Regions from separate parts of the Streptomyces sp. NPDC027663 genome, predicted to be linked through region 1. Evidence: riboswitches for the same ligand, from Rfam matches in the RefSeq annotation. Region 1 holds a riboswitch; the other holds the start of a gene.
What was found. Region 1 has a riboswitch for cyclic di-AMP ahead of ACZ4SF_RS08705 (transglycosylase SLT domain-containing protein). Riboswitches for the same ligand answer to the same signal wherever they lie in the genome.

Region 1 (4,282 bases):
CCGGACTGCCTGGGCTTGATCAGCAGCTTGTAGGCGTCGCGCCCGGCGACCTGGGCGGTGCCGTCGACGGTGACGGACGTGGTGTCGTCCACCGACTTCAGGGCCTCGTCGGCGAAGTCCTCGGGCGTGGCCGGCGGCTCGGCCTGGTGGTCCTTGCCGGAGGCGGCCGCGGTTCCGTGGTAGACCTCGTTGCTCTTGCTGTCGTAGCCCCAGACGTCCTTGCCGTTGTGGATCAGGCTGTACTCCGCGCCGCTCTCCAGGAGCGACAGTTTCTGCCGGTCCGGGCCGTCGGTGGCGACGCGCAGGGTGTGGGTGCCGGAGACCAGCTCGGTAAGCTTGGACGTCGGGTCCGCGGAGGAGCCGTCGTCGCCCTGGGCCGCCCCGGACGCCAGGCTGTTCTCCAGGCCGCCGAGGTCCGGCAGGCCGAGGTCGGTGCTGATCTTCACGGTGCCGGACAGCTGCTGCACGTCCGACTTGGCGATCTTCTCGATGAGCTGCTGTGCGCTGATCTTCGGCAGGTCGGGGTCACCGGAGTCGGCGAGCGCCGGGACCAGCCCGATCGTGGCCGCCGCCACCCCCACCACCGCGACCGGTACGGCGTACCGGGCGGCCGCGCGCCGGCCGGAGCGCGGGGCAGCGTCCCGCGCGGCGTCCTCTCGCGCGGCGCCCACTGCGTCGTCGGATTCGTACGGTGCCATGTGTGCCTTACCTCCGTCGTCGGCGGCGGCTGTCCTCACGCTGGTACACCTGAGCCGCCATTCTCACCCGAATCGGTGAGGAGTGGTGATTTCCGTGGTTTCCATCTCACCAAATCAGCCGTGAAGAAGCGTCAGACCTCGGAGCCAACTGCATGTACGCCTGCGGTATGACACACGAAGGCGGCGTCTCCCCCGACCCGTAGGGGTCGTGCCGGAGAGCGCCGCCCGTACGGGTGACCGGCCTGGTCAGCCGGCCCGGTGCACCACCGCGTCGCACAGCTCCATGAGCGCCGCCTTGGCATCGCACTCCCGCAGCGGGGCCAGCGCGGCCCGCGCCTCCTCCGCGTACCGCACGGTGTCCCGACGGGCCTGCTCCAGGGCGGGGTGCGCGCGCAGCGCGGCCAGTGCCTCGGCGTGCCGGGTGTCGTCGCTGAGGTCGGAGTCCAGCAGCTCGCACAGTGCGACGTCCGCGGGCAGTCCGAGGCGGGCGGCCTGCTCGCGCAGCCGGAGCACGGGGAGGGTGGGGATGCCCTCGCGCAGGTCGGTGCCCGGGGTCTTGCCGGACTCGTGGGAGTCGGAGGCGATGTCCAGGACGTCGTCGGCGAGCTGGAAGGCGACCCCGAGCCGCTCCCCGTACTGGGTGAGCACGTCGACCACCGTCTCGTCGGCGCCGGACATCATCGCGCCGAACCGGCAGGACACCGCCACCAGGGAGCCCGTCTTGCCGCCGAGCACGTCCAGGTAGTGCTCGACCGGGTCACGGCCGTCCGTGGGACCCGCGGTCTCCAGGATCTGGCCGGTCACCAGCCGTTCGAACGCGAGGGCCTGCACCCGGACCGCCTCGGGGCCGAGGTCGGCGAGGATCTGGGAGGCGCGGGCGAAGAGGAAATCGCCGGTGAGGACCGCGACGGAGTTGCCCCAGCGCGTGTTGGCGCTCTCCACCCCGCGCCGTACGGCGGCTTCGTCCATGACGTCGTCGTGGTACAGCGTGGCCAGATGTGTCAGCTCCACGACCACGGCCGACGGCACGACGCCCGGGGCGTAGGGGTCGCCGAACTGGGCCGCGAGCATCACGAGCAGCGGCCGGAACCTCTTCCCGCCGGCCCGTACGAGGTGCTGCGCGGCCTCCGTGATGAACGGGACCTCGCTCTTGGTGGCCTCGAGCAAGCCTTCCTCGACAGCCGTCAATCCGGCCTGGACATCGGCTTCCAGAGCCTGGTCCCGCACGCTCAGCCCGAACGGCCCGACGACGGTCACGAGGGGTCTCCTGTCTGCTGGTGTCTGCTGGCGATTACACGGTTTGTCGATAGGTCGCTGCCCTCACTCAAGTCAGCGTATCCGGTCCTCTTTCGATCACCGATAGCGCCCACCGGTCCAGCCTGGGCGGTATCGACGCACGGCCGGGCATAGTTGCGATCAGATGGTAAGAACGGACATTTATTGACTTAACCGTAATTCTTGCGCCATGTCGTGACCTGGAAGCCTCTCCTAACGCCTCCTTTCGGCCATCTCTCGGTACGACAACGAGGCGTACCTCATCCGAGGTTCCACCACGAGCCCGACTTCAGGCCTGAATCCCCCGAATCCCTCATGTCTGATTTGAAGTAATTTGCTATTTCGTGAATTGGGTCACGCGCCCCTCCGGCCCACCCTGTCCGCCCGGACCCCGTCGAGCCCTTCTCCTGCTGGCGAGTTGAGGATTGGCAACCGCAAAGGATCAAGCAGCCCAAACGGCGTAGATCAAGGTCAAATGGCACGTTGTACGAATCCAGTACTTGTTCCCGACATGTGCTCTCGCATACGTTCCGGGCCGTCGGGCGGACGCCGAATCCTGCCGCCGCCCGCGTAACCCATCGACGAACTCATTCGTACGGCAGGAGCGGGGGAACCAGGTAAGCCGCCAACCCGAACGGCACACGCCGATCGGAACGGCCAGGGGTTAAGTCGTGCCTTCCCCCGGCACGGCCGGGCACCTCCCCGCCCGAACCCGACAGCTCACCTCGCAGGCGCCGGAGAGGAACCCCCCATGCCCGCTGCCGCTCAGCCCTGCCGTACCCGGAACAGCCGCCTCCTGCGCGCCTTCGCCGCCATCGGCACCGGCGCCGCCGTACTCGCCCTGCCGGTCATCGGCGCGACCAGCGCCTCGGCGGCCGACACCACGACGGCCTCCACCACCCTCGCCGGCTACCCGAACAACCTCGACGGCTGGATCCGCGAGTCGCTCGCGATCATGGCCGAGAAGGGCATCCCGGGCACCTACAACGGCATCTACCGCAACATCATCCGGGAGTCCTCGGGCAACCCCGCGGCCATCAACCTCTGGGACTCCAACGCGGCCAAGGGCATCCCCTCCAAGGGTCTGCTCCAGGTCATCGACCCGACGTTCAACGCCTACCACGTGGCCGGTACGTCGTTCGACATCTACGACCCGGTCGCGAACATCACCGCCGCCTGCAACTACGCGGCCGACCGGTACGGCTCGATCGACAACGTGTTCGGCGCCTACTGACCGGACCCGCAGCGGGCGTTACTGATATCCCGGTCAGTCGGTCGGGAACAGTCTTTCGAGGACGACGGCGACGCCGTCGTCCTCGTTCGACAAGGTGACCTCGTCGGCGACCGCCTTGAGTTCGACGTGCCCGTTGGCCATGGCGACGCCGTGTCCGGCCCAGTCGAACATCGGGATGTCGTTGGGCATGTCGCCGAAGGCGAGGGCCCGTTCGGGATGGATGCCCAGCCGCTCGGCGGCCAGCGCCAGGCCCGTGGCCTTGGTCACCCCGCTCGGCTGGAGTTCCACGGTCCCCGGCCCCGACATGGTGACCGTCGCCAGCGAGCCCACCACCGACCGCGCCACGGCCGCCAACTCGTCGTCCGACAGGCCGGGGTGCCGCAACAGCACCTTGCTGATGGGCTCGCACCACAGGTCGTCCCGTCGGCCGACCCGCAGCGCGGGAAGCGTCGGATGGGGCATCCGGTAGCCCGGCTCGATGAGCGTCAGGCCGTCCACGCCGTCCTGGTCGACCGCCGCGTAGACCTGCCCCACCTCCGCCTCGATCTTGCCGAGCGCGGTCTCGGCCAGCTCCCGGTCCAGCCGCACCGACCACAGCAGACGGTTGGTCCGGGCGTCGTAGACCTGCGCACCCTGCCCGCACACCGCGAGCCCCGTGCAGCCGAGGTCCGCGAGCAGCGGCCGCACCCGCGGGGCCGGGCGGCCGGTGACCACCAGATGCCGGGCACCGGCCCGCACCACCCGCGCGAGCGCGGCGAGCGAGCGGTCCGAGACCGTGTCGTCGCCGCGCAGCAGCGTCCCGTCCAGGTCGGTGGCGATCAGGGCATGTGCGGGGGTGGGTGCCATGATCAGAGAATACGGACACCGCGCCCCGCCGACTCACCCGTCGTTGCACGCACTTACGTGCTGACCGGCCCCAACTGTCCTGTTCCGGCTGGTCAGTTCCGGACGACCGGCCGGAGCCGGGCCTTGGACGATCAGTCCCAGGTGGTACTCGCGGGCTCCTCTACAGGAGTGCAGGACAGCCCCGTCCGGGTCTCAGCCGTGGGCCGACGCCAGGTGCTTCGCCAGGCGC
Region 2 (4,282 bases), 170 kb from region 1:
CACGGCGGCGAGTTCCTGGAGGTTCTCGATGCGGGTCTCGTCCTGCGGGTCGGTGGAGGCCTGCAGCTCGGCCAGATAGCCCGTGCGCTCGAGGATCGCCTCCAGGACGGTCGCGGGGCCGGCGCCGGACTCCACGATCGTGCGCAGGTCCTCCATCAGCGTGTTGAACCGCTTGACCGCGTTGGTGGAGCGCGCGGCCATGCCGTACGCCTCGTCCACGCGCTTCAGAGCCTGCGGGAAGCTGATCTTCTCGCGCTGGGCGAGGGCATCGATCATCGCCTCCGCGCGCTCGCCGATGCCCCGCTTGGGCACGTTGAGGATGCGGCGCAGCGGCACCGAGTCCTCGGGGTTGGCGAGGACGCGCAGATAGGCCAGGACGTCCCGGACCTCTTTGCGCTCGTAGAAGCGGACGCCGCCGACGACCTTGTAGGGCAGGCCGACGCGGATGAAGACCTCTTCGAAGACACGGGACTGGGCGTTGGTGCGGTAGAAGACGGCGACGTCCCCGGCCTTCGCCTCGCGCGCGTCCGTGAGGCGGTCTATCTCGTCGGCGACGAACTGGGCCTCGTCGTGCTCGGTGTCGGCGACGTAACCGGTGATCCGTGCGCCCTGCCCGGCGTTGGTCCACAGGTTCTTCGGGCGGCGGGACTCGTTGCGCTCGATGACCGCGTTGGCGGCGGACAGGATGGTCTGCGTGGAGCGGTAGTTCTGCTCCAGCAGGATCGTCGTCGCGTTCGGGTAGTCCTCCTCGAACTGGAGGATGTTGCGGATCGTCGCGCCCCGGAAGGCGTAGATCGACTGGTCCGCGTCACCGACCACGCACAGTTCGGCGGGCGGGACGTCGTACTCGCCGGGCGGGGTGTCGGCCTCGCCGGCGCGCTCGCCCGTCCCGACCAGCTCGCGGACGAGGGCGTACTGGGCGTGGTTGGTGTCCTGGTACTCGTCGACCAGGACGTGCCGGAAGCGGCGCCGGTAGTGCTCGGCGACGTCCGGGAAGGCGCGCAGCAGGTTGACCGTCGTCATGATCAGGTCGTCGAAGTCCAGCGCGTTCGCCTCGCGCAACCGCGACTGGTACAGGGCGTAGGCCTGCGCCAGCGTCTTCTCGAAGCCGTCGGTGGCCTGCGCGGCGAAGTCCTCCTCGTCGATCAGCTCGTTCTTGAGGTTGCTGATCTTGGCGCTGAAGGACTTGGGCGGGAAGCGCTTGGGATCCAGGTCCAGGTCGCGGCAGACGAGGGCCATCAGGCGCTTGCTGTCGGCGGCGTCGTAGATCGAGAACGACGACGTGAAGCCCAGCTTCTTCGACTCGCGGCGCAGGATCCGCACGCACGCGCTGTGGAAGGTCATCACCCACATCGCGTTCGCGCGCGGGCCGACGAGCTGCTCCACGCGCTCCTTCATCTCGCCCGCGGCCTTGTTGGTGAAGGTGATCGCGAGGATCTGGCCCGGGTGCACGTTCCGCTCGGCGAGTAGGTGGGCGATGCGGTGGGTGAGCACACGGGTCTTGCCGGAGCCGGCGCCGGCGACGATGAGCAGCGGCGAACCGGCGTGCACGACCGCGGCGCGCTGGTTGTCGTTCAGTCCCTCCAGGAGCGCCGCCGCGTCGATCACGGGGCGCGGGGCGCCGTCGCGGTAGTACGCGTCACGGTCCGGCGGCACATCGAACTTCCCGCCGAACAGATCGTCCGGAAGCGGCTCCGGAGCGTGATCGTCCTCGGGTGGCGGCTGCTCCTCCTCGTGCCCGCGAGGGGGCTGGAGGTCCGCCAGGAAGCTGTCGTCAAAGAGGCTGCTCATCGCTCTACGAGTCTAGGCCGCCCCACCGACAACCGGTTGCCGTCCCCGGAACATGGCCCGCGTGGTGAGCGGTCGCTCTTCGCGTCGAAAGCGTCCGCCGACCGCTCACACAACGGAAGCGCCTGGTCACGCGGGCGTGAACCAGCCATCAGGTCACGGAAATGTATCGGACAAACCGCACACCAACCTTCACAGAAGACACACCAGTTGGCTAGGTTGCCGTCAGGCCGCACGACCCCTCTCCGGCGAACGTCGCCGGGCCGCGCGGCCTCCGCCGAGTCCGGTGCGCCCTCTGCGTGGTGCCCGGAGCCGGGGACCCACCGATCCTGGGGTGAATCGGCCGACTCCCGCCCGGGACGACGCCGTAGGGCAACCCTTCCGTCCGCCCGAACCCGACAGCTAACCCGGTAGGCGGCAGCAAGGAAGGAGTCGCCTCCCTTGGCGTCGCACCGCAAGCCGCGCCCCGGCGGAACCCCGGGGACGGGCATTCGCACCCCCGCTCTCGCCACCGCCGCCCTCACCTCCGTGGCCGTCCTCTCCCAGTCCGCGCAGGCCGCTCCCGAAACCGGTCACGGCAGGCCGAGCCCGGAGGAGATCGAGCGGAAGATCGACGATCTGTACCGCCGGGCGGAATCGGCGACCGAGACGTCCGGCACGACCAGGGAGCGTTTCGCCGGCACCGCCAGGGAGCGTTCCGCCGCCGCAAGCAGGGAGCGGTCCGCCGCCGGGGCCGAGGAGCGTCCCGCGGACGCACCCCGGCGACACGGCGACAGTCTTCAGCGGCTCCGGGACGAGGTGGCCCGCCGCGCCGCGGCCCAGCCCCGCGCCGTTCCGGCCCAGCGCGGCCCCGAGGGGGCCCGGGACACAGCCGCGGCGACGCCCGCCCGGGGCACGAGCGTCGCACCCCCGAGACGGAGTGTGGATGCCGTACCGCCCGCACGAGGCAGGGACGCCGTAACGCCCGCACAGGGCAGGGGCGCCGTAACGCCCGCACGAGGCATGGAGGCGGTACCGTCCGCGCGGAAGGCGGCCGTCGCCGCGTCCGTCCGGAACGCGTCCCTCCTGCCGTCCGCCCAGGAGAGGGCCGTCGTCCCGCCCGCGGACAGCGTGCCGGAGGCCGCCGCGAGGGACCCGAAGACCGCCAAGGCGGCGGTGCAGAAAAAGCTCGCCCACGCGCGCGTGCTGCTGTCGCAGCGGACCGCGCAGAGCGCCGCGCAGTCCGTCACGCCTGCCGCACCTAGCGCGTCTGTCGCACCTGTCGCACCTGTCGCACCTGACATGTATGGCGCCTCAGTCACATCCACCGCACCGGTGACGTCCGTCGCGTCGGTCACATCCCCGTCGATCACGTCCGCTCCGGTCACATCCGCGTCGATCGCGTCCGTTGCGACGGTCACATCCGGCACGGACACGACGACCAAGGCCCGGAAAGCCGTCGCCTTCGCCCGGGAGCAGCTCGGCAAGCCGTGCGTGTGGGGCGCCGCCGGCCCCGGTTCCTACGACTGCTCGGGGCTGACCCAGGCCGCCTGGAAGTCGGCCGGTGTCACCCTTCCGCGCAGCGCCCGCGATCAGGCCGAAGCAGGAACCACGGTCCCGCCTGCCGAGGCGCGCCCCGGCGACCTCGTGTTCTTCCACGACGACGCAGACCATGTAGGGCTGTGCACGGGCGACGGCATGATGATCCACGCTCCCAGGCCGGGCGCGTACGTGCGTGAGGAACCGGTCTCCCGCACCGACGGGTCGGCCGTGCGCTGCGTGGTGCGGCCGGGCTGATCCCGCCGCCCCGAGATCGCCCGCCCGGGAGATCAGGTTCGACCGGAGATCAGGTCCGGCCGGAGATCAGGTCCAGAGGACGGCGATGAAGATGTTCGCCGTGGTCAGCAGGCCGACGAGCCCGAAGAGGCCCTTGTCGATCCGCTCCTCGTCGCGCTTCACGTAGACCAGCGCGAGGATCACGATCAGCAGAGCCAGCTTCACGCCGATCTTGATGTTGTTGACGTGGTGGTCGTCGGCCTGATTGAGGCCGACGAGCGCCACGCCGGTGACCAGCATGGTCAGCGCGCCGTGCAGCATCCCGGGCACGAACCGGGCCGTGCCCTGGCCCATCGCCTTCATCTGGGTGAGGAAGCCGCCGAGCAGCGCGGCGATACCGACGATGTGCAGGCCGACGAAGAGATGGATGAGTACGTCCATGGGGCCGGAGCCTAGCCAGGGGGCGCCACGGCTCCCCGCACCGGGCCCGCCCTCAGGGGCGGCGGCGGCGCGAAAACGCTCGGCAGACCTTGCATATATGCGCTCCATAGCACCCGATCACCCCCGCCTGGTCCGCTTTCCGCGGCTCGATCATCACGCTGCGTGAAGAAGACGACTCGGGCCCTACGGAGGGATCACTTACGGTCACACCATGACCTGTCGTAACCAATTTCGGACAGCGCGTTACCAACCCGTCACCGTCCGGCCTAGCGTCCTCCCCCAGGTGACCGGCTCCCCA

Region 2: it holds a riboswitch for cyclic di-AMP, as region 1 does, so the genes downstream of both, ACZ4SF_RS07850 (C40 family peptidase) here and ACZ4SF_RS08705 (transglycosylase SLT domain-containing protein) in region 1, are expected to answer to the same signal.

What each region holds. Positions count from the first base shown of each region.
Region 1 covers NZ_JBVHSK010000002.1:834,612-838,893, forward strand. The annotation lists gene ACZ4SF_RS08695 (LolA family protein) at 1-698, opposite strand, end outside; gene ACZ4SF_RS08700 (polyprenyl synthetase family protein) at 945-1,955, opposite strand; cyclic di-AMP (ydaO/yuaA leader) riboswitch at 2,543-2,720, shown strand; gene ACZ4SF_RS08705 (transglycosylase SLT domain-containing protein) at 2,725-3,207, shown strand; gene ACZ4SF_RS08710 (HAD family hydrolase) at 3,241-4,053, opposite strand; gene ACZ4SF_RS08715 (FAD-dependent oxidoreductase) at 4,246-4,282, opposite strand, start outside.
Region 2 covers NZ_JBVHSK010000002.1:662,157-666,438, forward strand. The annotation lists gene pcrA (DNA helicase PcrA) at 1-1,791, opposite strand, end outside; cyclic di-AMP (ydaO/yuaA leader) riboswitch at 2,068-2,221, shown strand; gene ACZ4SF_RS07850 (C40 family peptidase) at 2,230-3,564, shown strand; gene ACZ4SF_RS07855 (hypothetical protein) at 3,631-3,984, opposite strand.